DNA from 2 places in the Pseudochrobactrum albidum genome. Region 1 is predicted to be linked to the other one. Evidence: predicted binding sites of a transcription regulator. Region 1 holds the regulator's gene; the other holds the start of a gene.
The links. Region 1 encodes PhoB, which activates phosphate uptake and scavenging genes when phosphate is short. Its sites were predicted from a motif close to TGTCATNNANCTGTCAT; they were not measured.
Positions count from the first base shown of each region.

Region 1 (7,673 bases):
GATCCAAAGATTGACGTGGTGGAACTGCGTGCACGCGTGGGCATGGTGTTTCAGAAGCCCAATCCGTTCCCGAAATCGATCTATGAAAATGTTGCCTACGGCCCGCGTATTCACGGCCTTGCCCGCAGCCGCGCTGATCTGGATGCGATTGTTGAGAAAAGCCTGCGTGGTGCAAGCCTTTGGGAAGAGGTGAAGGATCGCCTCAATGATGCCGGTACCGGCCTGTCCGGAGGGCAGCAGCAACGCCTTTGTATTGCCCGCGCCATTGCGGTGAGCCCCGAAGTTATCCTGATGGATGAGCCATGTTCAGCACTTGATCCGATTGCAACGGCCAAGGTGGAGGAGCTTATTGATGAATTGCGCCGCGATTATACAATTGTCATCGTCACGCATTCCATGCAGCAGGCTGCACGTATTTCCCAGACAACGGCAATGTTCCATTTAGGAAATTTGGTTGAGGTGGGAGATACGGATATGATGTTCACTGCACCAAAAGAAAAACGCACTCAGGATTATATCACCGGCCGTTTCGGCTAAATCTGTCTGAAAAGGTTTTGAACTGTCAGGTCAGTTTTATGAAGGATAAGGAAATCTCCATGCCGTCACAGCATACGGTTACATCCTATGATGAAGAGCTGAAATTTCTTGCGCGCAAGATTGCCGAAATGGGTGGCCATGCAGAGCGTATGGTTGAGCAGTCTATTAAGGCGATTGTAACGGCTGATAATGCATTGGCACAACGCGTAATTTCTGAGGATCTTATCCTCGATGCCGGTGAGCGTGAGATTGGCGAAAAGGCGATTATGATTATTGCCAAACGTCAGCCTATGGCAGTTGATCTGCGTGAAATTATTGGCGCTATCCGTATTTCCGCCGATTTGGAGCGCGTGGGCGATATGGGTAAAAATATTGCCAAACGCGTGGTGGCTGTTTCTGAAACCCGCCAGTCGGTTAAGCTCTATCGTGGCCTGGAAACGCTGGCCGAGCTTGCCCGCACCCAGCTTAAGGATGTGCTGGATGCCTATGCAACGCGCTCGGTTAACCAGATTAATATTGTACGCGACCGGGATGATGAGATTGATGCGATGTATACATCGCTGTTCCGCGAGCTTCTGACCTATATGATGGAAGATCCGCGTAATATTACAGCCTGTACCCATCTTTTGTTCTGCGCCAAGAATATTGAGCGCATTGGCGACCACGCCACCAATATTGCCGAGACGGTTTATTATATTGTTACCGGCAATCAAATGCCGCCGGATCGTCCCAAGGATGATCTGAGCCATGATGTTGTGCTGGATGATCTGCATAAAAACTAGGCCATTCTGCCTGAATGGCCCGTAAGCGGCGCTTTTAAGCGTTGCAAATGAGAACAGGTTAAGTCCTGCCTTCCGGATGATCCGGAGGGCAAATGCCCCCTTATGTCTAGATGAATAATGGATAAGCAATGTCACATACGCCAAGAATAGCGGTTGTTGAAGACGAAGAAGCCATCAGCGAATTGCTGCGCTATAATCTTGAGGCCGAGGGCTATCAGGTTGATACAATCCTGCGCGGTGATGAGGCTGAAATCCATTTGCGTGAAAATGTACCGGATCTTCTGGTGCTGGATTGGATGCTCCCCGGTGTTTCAGGCATAGAGCTGTGCCGCCGTTTGCGCCAGCGGGCAGAAACCGAAAGACTGCCGATTATTATGCTGACAGCCCGCGGTGAAGAATCCGAGCGTGTGCGCGGCCTTGCTGTTGGCGCTGATGATTATGTGGTCAAACCGTTTTCCACGCCCGAGCTTTTGGCGCGTATCAAGGCAATGTTGCGCCGTGCAAATCCAAGTGTTTTGTCTCATGTTCTAAAAGTCGGCGAGATTGTGCTTGATCGTCAGCAACACCGTGTTTATCGCAAGGAGCGTGAAATCAAGCTTGGGCCTACAGAATTTCGCTTGCTGGAATATTTCATGATGGCGCCCGGGCGCGTGTTCTCGCGCACCCAATTGCTGGACGGGATCTGGGGGCGCGATATTTATGTTGATGACCGCACGGTGGATGTGCATATCGGCCGTCTGCGCAAGGCCATTAATACAGGGCGTGAGGCCGATCCGATTCGCACCGTGCGTGGTGCGGGCTATGCTTTTGGCTGATTTTTGCCGGATTGATGGAATTGTAAAATTGCAAAAATAACCGGTGCGGATCTTTCGTGCCGGTTTTTTTGATTCCCGTTACCTGCATAGTGGCAAATCGTTAAGCCGCATCTTCACTGATAATCACTGAAATACATTATTTTATGACACCCTGTTATAAAATATGAGGGCGGGCGGGCAGCGCGGATTTTATTGCATGCGGTGGTGATTTTTTCGTATTTTTCATGAAATATGGCACGATCGCACCGCAAATGCAGCAGGTTGATGTCAGCTTCAAGGATTGATCTTCCTGATATTTTTTGCGGTCAGATATGGGCTGCTCCATTTTGTGACATTTTAAAATTAAGTATTAACAAGCTGTTAACTATTGGGGCGCATTTTGGAGATATAAATTTTAACCGATCCCGTTAAAGCTTTCAGGTGCAAAAAAAACGGCTATTTGCCTTCATTTGGCCTAAATATGCAGTGAGCTTTATGCAGCTTTTATTAAAACCTGATTGTCGTGAATATGTCTGAATATTGCAGGCGTTCCGCTTGGGTGAGTCATTGTTGATAAGGATGAACCGTTGAAACGCTCTTATCTAGCGAAAACACTGTTTATCGGTGCGCTGGTTGCCACGCCTTTTATTCTCGCGGGCTGCACCACAACATCGACAGGTTCCAAACCGGATAAAAACGCAAGCGCGGCCACAGAATCAGGCGTAACAATCCGTAACGGTAAGAAAACCTATACCTATACTGCCAAAGATCGGGAATGCCTTGAGCGTGCAATGTTTTTTGAATCTGCCCGCTCCAGCCGCGATGGCCTTGTTGCCGTGGGCACTGTGGTGATGAACCGGCTGATCTCTGAAAAATATCCCGATACAATTTGCGGCGTAGTCGGGCAGAAAAATCAGTTTGCACCCGGTGTTATGACCCGTGCGATGAATTCAAAAGCCTTGCCGGATGTGCGGGAAGCAGCAGATGCCGTGTTGAAGGGGGAGCGGCATCCGAAGTTGAAAAATGCCATGTTTTTCCATACGGCCGGTTTGAAATTCCCATATAAAAATATGCATTATGTGTTGGTTGCCGGCGGTAATTCTTTTTATGAAAAGCGCCGCAGAGACGGTACGCTTGAATCACCGCTGCCGGATACACCTTATAATCTTGCCGCTGCCTATGAGCCGAAGAACCAGTCCATGCCGGAAAGCATATATGATGTCACAACCGGTAAAGGAGATCGTCTGCCTGCTGCCGCGCCGGTTATGGTGGCCTCTGCCGGACAACCGCGATTGGCGCCGGTTCCTGCAGGCCTGTCTGCCACGACAAGAACGGAAGAAACCGCGGTTCAGCTTGCTTATCATATGCCGGAAAACAAATTGCCGGTACCGGCACAATTGCCTTTTGAGACCAAACCCGTTGTTGCTTCAGCACAAAATGCTTTTGCAGGGGTTGACGGGGTAAACAGGCAGAAAGTTGATGCCATTGGCGCATTATTGCTGGCACAAGACCGGCCCGAGCCGGTCTTCTGATCGGTTTCCGGATCAGACAAAGCATGTATACGCGAAGATCAGGGCGATTTTTCGGTTAAATAATATTTCAAAACAAAGGGATATGGCATTTCAGTGCTTTTATAGAACTGAAATGCGTTGATTTCACGGATGTGATACGACCATTGGCTGATAAATCACCATTGGGGTGGAAAATTGCGGCCGGTCATTTTGCCATGCGCGAATATCGGCACGGCGATCCAGATGAAGTTGTAACAGACAATTGGCCATGGCTTCTGTCTTGGGTTTAAAGCCATAGCTGAGGCAGGCTCTTTCATCCTCTGCACGCTGCTGTTCAGGTGTTAGTGTCGTGCAGCCCGCAATGGTTGCAAGCAAAACAGCCGCAAACAATCCTGACATGAGCCTGTGCGTTGTGGCCGGATGTATGATATTGATAATTCGGTTCATTATGTGCCCCGATAAATATGGCTATAGATATATTAACGCTGTTTCTTTTGGCTGGCTATAGATCATCGCATATTACGTTTAAAACAAGGCATAGATGCGGAGCGGATGCGTAAAATCCTGTTTCAGGGGCTGGCCGGATCGGGCGGGCGGGAGTATCTGTGGTAACAGATGAAAAAAAGCGGAGAGTCTTATGTCAGAATTGAGCTGTCCTAATCCTGCTGATGCAATTATTGATCCGGTCAAGCTGGATAAGCTGGCTGAAGTTGCCGTTAAGGTTGGCTTGCAATTGCAAAAAGGGCAGGATCTGGTGATCACCGCGCCGGTTGCGGCGCTGCCGCTGGTAAGGCGGATTGCGGAACATGCCTATAAGGCCGGCGCAGGGCTTGTAACACCGTTTTTTTCTGATGAGGAAATGGCGCTGGCACGCTTTCAATATGCGCCGGATGAAAGCTTTGATCGCGCTGGCGACTGGCTTTATCAGGGCATGGCCAAGGCCTATGCACAGGGAGCGGCACGTCTGGCTGTTGCCGGTGATAATCCGATGTTGCTTTCTGCACAGGATGCCGGAAAGGTTGCCCGCGCCAATAAGGCTCTGTCAATGGCTTATCAGCCGGCACTGGAAAAAATCGCTGGCTTTGATATTAACTGGAATATCGTATCTTATCCCAATCCATCCTGGGCAAAGCTGGTTTTTCCGCAGGACAGGCCGGATGTTGCAACCCGCAAACTGGCAGAGGCGATTTTTGCTGCATCGCGCGTGAACAATGCTGATCCGGTTGCGGCATGGGGGCTGCATAATGCGCAATTGCGCAAGCGCACCAAATTACTCAATGAGTGCAATTTCCGGGCTTTGCATTTTACCGGTCCGGATACGGATCTCACGGTCGGGCTGGCTGATGGCCATGAGTGGCATGGCGGTGCGTCAACGGCAAAAAACGGCGTGACCTGCAACCCCAATATTCCAACGGAAGAAGTGTTTACAACCCCGCATGCCTTGCGCGTTGAGGGCAGGGTTGCCAGCACCAAGCCGTTATCGCATCAGGGCACACTGATTGATAATATATCTGTGCGGTTTGAAGGCGGGCGGATTGTTGAAGCGAGGGCCGGCAAGGGCGAAGATGTGCTGCACAAGGTTCTGGATACGGATGAAGGTGCGCGTCGTCTGGGGGAGGTGGCGCTGGTGCCGCATTCTTCGCCGATTTCGCAGAGCGGATTGCTGTTTTATAATACGTTGTTTGATGAGAATGCAGCCAGCCATATTGCGCTTGGGCAGTGCTATTCCAAATGTTTTATCAATGGGGCAGATCTCACGCCGGATCAGATTGCGGCACAAGGCGGCAATAAGAGCTTTATCCATATCGACTGGATGATCGGTTCAGATAAAATTGACGTGGATGGCATCGCGCAGGATGGCACTGTGGTGCCGGTTATGCGCAAGGGCGAATGGGTTGCATGACTTTACGTGAATAATTGGCAACAGGATTTCAGCCATAGCCGTTTTTTGCGGCTATGGCTTTTTTGATCTCAGTAATTTTACTTTAAAAAATCATTCTCTCGCAATTGTGGCTTGCCGGAATACATGCAGAGGTTATCTTAACGCAAGTGAAGGGACCTGGAGGAGTGATTTTATGAAAAAGTTATTGCGTTTAATCTTATATATATTGGCAGCATTGCTTATACTTGCTGCTGTTCTGGGGGGTATTTTTCGTCAGAAAATTCATGAATATTATGCAGCCTATCAATATGCAAATACATTCAAACCGGATGTAATTGATGAAAATTTCCGTTCACTTTATAAAATTTATCCGTCAATCCGTGTAGAGCGCAGCGGTGAGGTCAGTCCGCTGCCGCGCAATGAGCAGGCTTTGCCGCAAACCTATATTTATCAGGGAGAGACAAAGCGCATTGCCGACTGGCTGGAGCGAACACAAACCACCGGTTTTATAGTGTTAAAGGATGGCAAGGTTCTTCATGAGCAATATGAACGCGGCAATACACCCGAAACCCAGGCTATTGCCATGTCGATGTCAAAATCGACCATTTCATTTCTCATCGGTAATGCGGTGCGCGACGGCCTGATTGATATTAACCAGACAGTGGATCATTATGCGCCGCAACTGGCTGAAGGCGGTTATAAAGGCGTAACCGTTAAAAATGCGCTGCAAATGTCTTCCGGTATTGGTTTTAATGAAGATTACGGCGATCTTAATTCCGATATTGTGCGCTATATTATTCAAATCCTGACTGGATCGGTGAAAGATTTTACCGCCCATTTGCAAAATGTGCGCGAGCAGGGCACGGTCAATATTTATGTTTCTGCTGATACGCAGGTTTTGTCCATGGTGCTTGAGGGGGCAACCGGCAAGCGCATGACCGATTATTTCAAGGAGAAATTATGGTCACGGCTCGGGGCGGAGGCAGATGCCTATTGGCTGGCTGATGCAAAGGGTGATGCTGTATCTGCAGGCGGGCTCAATGCAGTGTTGCGTGATTATGCGCGTTTTGGCCTGCTTTATATGAATGAGGGGCGCAATTTCAAAGGTGAGCAATTGGTTCCGGCTGAATGGGTGCATGAATCTGTAACACCGGATGCGCCGCATCTTATGCCGGGCAGGGATGACCCGGAGGCAGGCAAGCCGCTTGGTTATGGTTATCAGTGGTGGATACCGGGAAAACCACAAGGGGATTTTGTGGCTGTGGGAATCTACGGACAGTTTATCTATGTCAATCCGCAGCGCAAGGTGGTTATTGCCAAAACATCTGCCTATGCCGATTATAATAAAGATGGTCAACAGATGAAGGATGAAAGTATTATCGTCTTTCAGTCTATAGCTGATGCTTTGTAATGAGATTATCTGTATTGCCGCCTGTTCTTAACAGGCGGCAGTATGAATTTTATTCATTGCGATTTACGTTTTATTATTTGTACTTCTTATGAAGTAATCTGGTTGTTTTATGATAATATTTTGCCGGATTCATCATCCTATAAACAGGATAACCGCAACCCTGGCAGGATTTTTTGGCAAGTCTGCAAGCCTCTACTTGCTGATGGCGGCATTCTGCTTTAGGGCGTAGATTATGATAATACTTGCTCTTGATACGGCTGGCAGCCTGTGTGCCGCAGCACTTTATGATGCTGACCGTCAGAAAACTCTGGCTGCTGTCAGCCATGATATTGGCAAAGGCCATGCAGAAGTGCTGATGGATTATGTTGCGCAATGTTTTGACATTGCCGGTATTGCGCGCAATATGGTCAGCCGCATTGCCGTTAATATCGGCCCCGGCTCATTTACCGGCGTGCGGGTTGGGGTTTCTGCTGCGCGCGGCTTCGGGCTGGCGCTTTCATGTCCGGTTATTGGTGTCAGCGGTTTTGAGGCTCTTGCCTGTGAGATGCGTGAAAAGGCCGCTGATCAGGCGTTATTTGCTGCATTTTCAGCCTATCGCGGCGATATTTATGCGCAGGCTTTTGCCGCAGATGGCACAGCTTCCACGCCTCCGCTTGCAGGCAGCGAGGCGGAGATCGCCGCGGTTTTGCGGCAATTGGGGGCGGATTATGCCCTGTGCGGCAGTGCTTCTGAACGGCTGAATATTGCGCTTGGATG
Region 1 is NZ_JBPVTR010000023.1:177,610-185,282, forward strand. It holds gene pstB (phosphate ABC transporter ATP-binding protein PstB) at 1-537, shown strand, start outside; gene phoU (phosphate signaling complex protein PhoU) at 597-1,319, shown strand; gene phoB (phosphate regulon transcriptional regulator PhoB) at 1,448-2,134, shown strand; gene ACSTTO_RS09940 (cell wall hydrolase) at 2,701-3,645, shown strand; gene ACSTTO_RS09945 (hypothetical protein) at 3,769-4,023, opposite strand; gene ACSTTO_RS09950 (aminopeptidase) at 4,262-5,527, shown strand; gene ACSTTO_RS09955 (serine hydrolase domain-containing protein) at 5,700-6,917, shown strand; gene tsaB (tRNA (adenosine(37)-N6)-threonylcarbamoyltransferase complex dimerization subunit type 1 TsaB) at 7,150-7,673, shown strand, end outside.

Region 2 (7,673 bases), on a different contig from region 1:
ATGGCAGCGGCAGGGCATTGCCCTCACAAACAACAGCATATTCAGCATAACCGCCCCCCGGCAGCAAGGCAGTAACCGCATCGCCCGCTTTATAACGCTGCACATCCGCGCCGATTGCGGCCACATCACCGGCAACTTCCAGCCCCGGCAAATCCGATGCGCCGGCAGGCGGGGGATAGTGCCCTTGCCTTTGCAGCACATCCGGCCGGTTAACACCCGCGGCCCTGACCCGAATCAATATCTCGCCCTTTCCCGGATGCGGAACAGATCTTTTCACCAATTTAAGCACGGAAGGTGCGCCAGCCTGCTCAATGGCCACAGCTGTCATCTGGGAGGCAAGTTCTGTTGTCATATCCGCTCCTTAGAATAGCCAGTTCAGATATTGGTTGCTGATTTTCAATATAGGCGCCTCTTATGGATTAGCCATATTATGCTGAAAAATTATATTTCATAAGAATCTATATCGCTAATAATGCAGGTTTATGAGATGCTCAGAGCTTATGTGACATATCAGCCTGCATGAGAAGAGCCGGTATAGCACGAATATTGCGAACCATATTGAAAGCTGGAGCCCCCGGGCGCCGCAGGAAGTGAGGAAAACGCCATGTTCTTTGATAATGATAGCCAGGACACGCCAGTTGTCAGCCACCATATCGGTGAAGATGTTACCCTGCTTTCAGCCGCCGAGATAGATAACCGCATTGCCATGCTCAAGGCAGAGATTCGCCGTCTTGAAGCAGGCCGCAGTGACAGGTGCCGCAGCCGTGCAGCAGCAGAGGCCTTATTCCGGATTTAAGCCGCAGGTTAACTGCCTCAGCTTCGCTGCATAATGCGCCTTCGCCGTCAATAAGCTTACAAAAAACTGTGTAACACAACGGCAATTTTTATATCAGGCTCCCTGTCTTCTGTCAGACAGGGGGCTTTTTATTTTCATACATAATAAACAAGCCAAACCAAGGCCTTGCGCTCTTTTTCATGATAGGTCAGCATAGCAGTCACCCTCTGCCTGCAATAAAGAGCGCTTGATATATGCTTTTTTTTGCAAACAGTCTGCGGCATGACAAATAACCGCAGAAACAAGTCCGGCGCTGTTAAAAAGAAGGATTTCGCGTGTTTCGTTCCTATGTCCAGATTTTTGCACTGCTCTGCGGCACCGCTTTTTTGCTGATCGGCTCTGGCCTGCATGGTCTTTTATTACCGCTTCGCGGAAATGTAGAAGGGTTTTCAATCACTGCCCTTGGTCTGATCGGCACCACCTGGGCAGGCGGTTTTGTGGCAGGCTGTATTTTGGCACCCCGTCTTGTGCGCCGTGCCGGACATGTGCGCGCTTTTGGCTTTTTTGCTTCTTCTGCCGCCGTTATTGTGCTGCTCACAGGCCTCATGGTTGACGCGACAATTTGGGTAATCCTGCGTGCAGGCACAGGTTTTGCGATGGCCGGCGTATTTATGGTGATTGAAAGCTGGCTCAATGAAAAAGCCACCAATGAAACACGTGGCAGCATTTTCGGCCTTTATATGATGGTGAATTATGGAGCCGTGATGACCGGGCAAATGCTGGTAACCACCGGCAATGTCAGGGATGAATCGCTGTTCATGATTGCCGCAATCTTTTTTTGCCTCTCCCTGCTGCCTACGGCAGCTTCCAAGGCCTCATCCCCGCGCCCTCTTTCTGAAGTGCAGCTCGACCTGAAAAAACTCTATAATAATTCTCCGGTTGCCTTTGTCAGCGTTATCCTGATCGGCATCGCCAATGGCGCATGGGGCACGCTTGGTGCGGTATTCGGCTCGCTCAGCGGCATCGGCACCACCACAATTGCACTCATGGTCAGCGCTACAATTGCCGCAGGTGCAATCATGCAAATCCCTGTCGGGCGCTTTTCAGATCGTATTGACCGCCGCTATGTCATGGCCGGCGTTGCCGGTGCTGCGGCCTTTACCGGTTTTCTGCTTTTTCTGACTGCCCCCAAAAGCGACACTCTCATTCTTATTATGACCGCATCTTACGGCGCATTGGCCTATGCGATTTATCCGGTGGCGGTTGCCCATGCCAATGACCATGCCACACCGGAAACTTTCGTCAAGGTCTCCGGCGGTTTGCTGCTGCTTTATGGTTTTGGCACCATACTCGGGCCACTGATTGCCGCTCAGGCCATGAGCTCCTTATGGCCATCGGCATTGTTTCTGATTACAGCCTTGTCGCATTTATCAATCGCCGGTTATGCCATGCTGCGCTCACGCAAGCGTGCTTCACCGCTGCCATCGGAAAAAGAACAATTCCAGAGCATGGCTGCAGAGCGCCCTGCAACACAGGAAAGCGTCTTGCTTGATCCGCGCTCTGAGAGCGCTCAAGAGAGCAAGGCTGAAGATGAGCAGAAAGATTAAGGCAAAGAAAAAGACCTGTAACCGGTATAAATATGCGCGATTATCATGCTCAGGCAGATTTATTGCCAGAACTTGTTTATTGGCAGCGATTGGCTGCCCGCACTATGCATCACGATCTCGCGCTATGTATCACGATATTGAGCATAAAATAATAAATCCGGTGCGGGCCGGCCTCGCAGCCTGCACCTCATCTCTCAGAGCCTGCCCTGCCGGCGGTTCTGTCTGTTGCTGCTTGTAAGGGGATACAGGCGCACAGGTTTTAATGTCGGGTGACCTGGTTTTTAAGCTTTTCAATCTGTTCCTTCAGATAAAGCTTTTTGCGTTTAAGATCTGTGATCGTCAGCGTATCGGTAGCTGGCAATGCTGCGGCATCGGAAATTTCCTTCTCCAGTGCATCATGCTTCTTTTCCAATGAGGCAAGATGGGATTCAAGTGCCATTATTGCTTCTCCTTTGTACTTACGCATCATTATCATTTGCCCTGTCAGCTTTGAGCCGGACTGTGACAAAACAATGACAGTCTGACATGAGTTTTCAGCAATGTCGAATTCATAATTGGCGCATTTCAACTTTAGCAATTTTATGCTAGGGCAGAGATGAAAAAGAGCGGAATAAACCACCCGGCACATTTCCGAAAAACCGTTACCCGCTAAGGCGGGCGTGCCGGCACAGGTATTTCTCCCTCACAGACAGATCAAATGGAACATGCCATGGCCGATCAGGAACAAGCTGAAATTCGCCTCTCCGTTGCCAAATTACGCCAGGAACACACGGATTTTGACCTTGCCATCAATGCCATGATGCAAACGGGCTGCGACCAGCTCAGCATTCAGCGTATGAAAAAGAAAAAGCTGGCCATCAAGGATCAGCTCACCAAACTGGAAGACAAGATCATACCCGATATTATTGCCTGATTATTGATCTCTTAAAACCCCGGATCATTCTGAACCGGCTTTTATATAAAAGCTGACACTTGTTATTTTTGCAGCAAACGCACAGGACAGGATATTTTATGGCTGATCACAGCTCCACCGCTCCGAAAGTCGCGATTATTATGGGCAGCCAGTCAGACTGGCCAACCATGCGCCATGCCGCTCATGTGCTGGATAACCTTGGCATTGCCTATGATGCCCGCATTGTTTCCGCGCATCGCACGCCGGATCGTATGGTTGAATTTGCCAAAACCGCACGCGATCAGGGGTTTCAGGTGATTATCGCCGGTGCAGGCGGCGCTGCCCATTTGCCCGGCATGGTGGCGGCAATGACACCGCTGCCGGTTTTTGGCGTGCCGGTGCAATCCAAAGCCTTGTCCGGACAGGATTCGCTGCTTTCCATTGTGCAGATGCCTGCAGGTATTCCTGTAGGCACACTGGCAATTGGCAATGCCGGTGCAAGCAATGCCGCTTTGCTGGCGGCCGCTGTTCTGGCATTGCATGACAAACCGCTGGCAGATCGTCTGGATGCCTATCGCCAAGGCCAGACTGACGCGGTGGCCCTGACCCCGAAAGATGAGGATTGAAATGCTGCAGGCAGGATCAACAATCGGCATTATCGGCGGCGGGCAGCTTGGGCGCATGCTGGCTATGGCAGCGGCGCGTCTTGGTTTTAAAACCATCATTCTGGAGCCGCAGGAAGATTGCCCCGCTGCACAAGTGGCTAACCGCCAGATTACCGCGGCCTATGATGACCGCTCAGCCCTGCAGGCACTGGCTGAGGCTTGTGATGTTGTTACTTATGAATTTGAAAATGTGCCGGTGGAAGCCGCACAATTTCTGGCAACACAAACTATCGTCTATCCGCCGCCATTGGCGCTGGAAATATCGCAGGATCGTGTTGCTGAAAAGCAGTTTCTCAATGAGAGCGGCATTGCAACAGCGCCATGGCGCATTGTTGATGATGTGCAAGATCTCATCGCAGCCCTCAGCGCCCTGGGAGAACGGGGCATTTTGAAAACGCGCCGCTTTGGCTATGATGGCAAGGGGCAGGTGCGTCTTACAGGCCTTGATAATGAAGCAGCCGCACAGGCTGTTGGCACAATCAGGAACGCACCGGCGATTCTGGAAGGTTTTGTAGAATTTACGCGCGAAGTCTCGGTGATTGCCGCCCGTGATAAGGCGGGCAATGTGCGCCTTTATGACATTACGGAAAATATACACAAAAACGGCATTCTTGACACATCCGCCGTTCCGGCCGCTATCAGCACTGACACAGCCGTTGCCTGTGCGCGGGCTGCACATAAGCTGCTTCATGCACTGGATTATGTCGGGGTTCTCGGTTTTGAATTTTTTGTGCTGGATGACGGCTCGGTCATAGCCAATGAGTTTGCGCCGCGTGTCCATAATTCCGGCCATTGGACAGAGGCGGCCTGTGCCGTTTCGCAGTTTGAGCAGCATATTCGTGCTGTTGCCGGTTTGCCTCTTGGCGATACACGCCGCCATAGCGATTGTGTGATGCAGAACCTGATCGGTGATGATGTGTTACAGGTTCCTGCGATTCTGGCAGAATCGGATGCGGTGCTGCATCTCTATGGCAAGGCAGAGGCAAGGCCAGGGCGTAAAATGGGGCATGTCACACGCATAAAAAGTGAAAAATAACATTGTTTAACGGGTTCTTTTCGCATCAAAGGTTGACAATTGCCCCATTCACCGGCTATCTCGCCACAACCATTCAAGCGTGCTCTTTGGCTCGTCCGGAAATATGCTCCCAGATACGGGAACCGGTTTGGGAGATAAGGCATGTTGAGAAACAAAGAGCTGGAACGGGCGCGGCGTTTCTTTTGAGATGAGACACGTTTCAGGAATATGCCCCGCAAGGGCCAACAATTGGTGAGTACTATGAAGATCAAGAATTCGCTTAAAGCGCTTAAAGGCCGTCATCGTGACTGCCAGCTCGTTCGTCGTAAGGGCCGCGTTTATATTATCAACAAAACTGCTCCTCGCTTTAAAGCCCGTCAGGGTTAATGAATTAGGCGGTGCCTGGCTTTAAGCCAAGTGCATAACAGCATGGTTGAAAAGTTTCAAACAGCGCCGGTATTGATTTACCGGCGCTGTTTTTTGCCTTTTATCAGCCGTCTTTGACACTATAATAATGGCATGAAAAACAACGGCGCCTCTCTCTTCTTGTCCTTGATAACAGTGCTGGCAATATCGGCCTGTACGGGTTTTGCATTTGCACAAAATGCTGCGGAAAATACCGAAAATGTACCGTTACACCCCCCGTCACAACCCCCATTACAACCTATGCCGCCGGCAATCACTATTCCTGATGCGGCAAAGCCTGTGCCGCTGAAATCAACAACAGCGAAAACAGACGCACAAAAAACGCCGGAAAAAACCCGCAATCCTGAAGTGGAGACGGCAGGGACGCTTGCAGAAATCCGCATCAGGGAACAAGACGAACTTTTTGAACAATTGCGCAAAACAACCTCGGCAGAAAAATCGCATAAGCTCGCAAGCCGTTTACGACAGAGCTTTGCCCGCACCGGCAGCGACAGTCTTGATCTGATGCTGCGCTGGGCAGAAACGGCGCTGAATCAAGCGCGATATGCCGAGGCTCAGGATTTTATTGATGAGGTTATGGCGCAGCGCCCAAACAATGCCACGGTGTGGCAGTTGAGGGCAAGGCTGCATCTGCGCCGCAACGAACTGACATCTGCACTTAAAGATATCCGTCAGGCGATGATTCTGGAGCCGCGCAATTTTGATATTTTGGTCAATTATGCGACCTTACTGCGCGAAACCGGCAAAAGCAAAGCCGCCTTGATCCTTTATAAACAGGCTTTGAGCTTTTATCCGATGATGAAAGAAGCGCAGGATGAGATGCTCAAGCTCACAGAAGCGCAAAGCGATACCGCCATCTGAAATAACAAACAGAGTATCTGATAAGAACAATCCCCGCTAAACAGCAGGGATTGTTCACATAATTCATTAAAAGCAGTCAGATTCCTGTCAGGCCGTCCATGCCGATATAGGCAATACGCAGCATATTGGTATTGCCCGGCGTTCTGAGCGGGACGCCAACCGTAATGATGACACGATCTCCCGGTTTTCCGAAACCTTCCTGATAGGTGATATTGCAGGCGCGGTTAACCACATCCTCCAGATCATGGGCATCATCTGTTACCACGCAATGCAGCCCCCATGCCACCGACAAGCGCCGTGCGGTCTGTGCAACGGGTGAGAGTGCGATAATGGGCGTCATCGGCCGTTCACGCGAGGCTCTGAGGCCGGTTGTACCGGAAGCCGTGTAGCACACAATCGCGGAGAGATTGAGCGTGGTGGCAATCTGACGGGCAGCCAGAGATACCGCATCCGCACCGGTTGCTTCCGGTTCGGAACGCTGATTATTGATGATCGAGGGATAATTCGGATCCCGCTCAACTTTTTCTGCAATCCGCGCCATGGTTGAAACCGCTTCAACCGGATAATCACCGGCAGCCGATTCGGCTGATAACATCACCGCATCCGCACCATCAAATACGGCAGTTGCCACATCCGACACCTCCGCACGGGTGGGCACCGGAGCAGAAATCATTGATTCCAGCATCTGGGTTGCAACCACAACCGGTTTGCCGGCCTTGCGGCAGGCGCGCACAATCTGTTTTTGAATGCCGGGCACACTTTCCAGCGGCATTTCCACACCCAGATCACCGCGGGCAACCATCAGCGCATCGGACAATTCAATAATTTCATCAAGGCGGGTCACGGCCTGCGGCTTTTCAATCTTGGACATTAACGCCACGCGGCCGCGGGCAATTTTGCGCACTTCCGCCAGATCTTCCGGCCGCTGAATAAAGGAGAGTGCCAACCAGTCAATTTCTTCCTGCAAGACAGCATCAAGATCGCGGCGGTCTTTTTCTGTCAGCGCGCCCACCGGCAATGTTGTATCCGGCAGGCTCACGCCCTTGCGGTCGGAAATTCTGGTTCCGGAAATAACCTTGGTGCGAATGGATTTGCCATCACAGGCTTCAGCCTGCAATGTCAGGCGGCCATCATCAATGAGCAGGCGGTCACCTGGCTGCACGGCCTGCAAAATTTCAGGATGCGGAAGATAAACACGGGTTTCATCGCCTGCTGTTTCATCATCATCCAGCGTAAAACTCTGCCCCGGCTCCAGTTCAACCTTGCCATCCTTAAATTTGCCAACACGCAGTTTTGGGCCTTGCAGATCAGCAAGAATACCGATCGGGCGGCCAAGTTTACGCTCGACATTACGAATACGGCGCACCAATTCGCGCATCAAATCATGATCCGCATGGCTCATATTGATACGGAAAACATCCGCACCGGCCTC
Region 2 is NZ_JBPVTR010000016.1:78,036-85,708, forward strand. It holds gene ACSTTO_RS02125 (NAD(P)H-quinone oxidoreductase) at 1-352, opposite strand, end outside; gene ACSTTO_RS02130 (DUF1192 domain-containing protein) at 605-796, shown strand; gene ACSTTO_RS02135 (MFS transporter) at 1,111-2,382, shown strand; gene ACSTTO_RS02140 (YdcH family protein) at 2,642-2,824, opposite strand; gene ACSTTO_RS02145 (YdcH family protein) at 3,092-3,295, shown strand; gene purE (5-(carboxyamino)imidazole ribonucleotide mutase) at 3,394-3,900, shown strand; gene ACSTTO_RS02155 (5-(carboxyamino)imidazole ribonucleotide synthase) at 3,902-4,975, shown strand; gene ykgO (type B 50S ribosomal protein L36) at 5,216-5,341, shown strand; gene ACSTTO_RS02165 (tetratricopeptide repeat protein) at 5,501-6,241, shown strand; gene pyk (pyruvate kinase) at 6,318-7,673, opposite strand, start outside.
Region 2: ACSTTO_RS02140 (YdcH family protein) is a predicted target of PhoB. The motif match lies at 2,884-2,900, and genes of this name have one in related genera.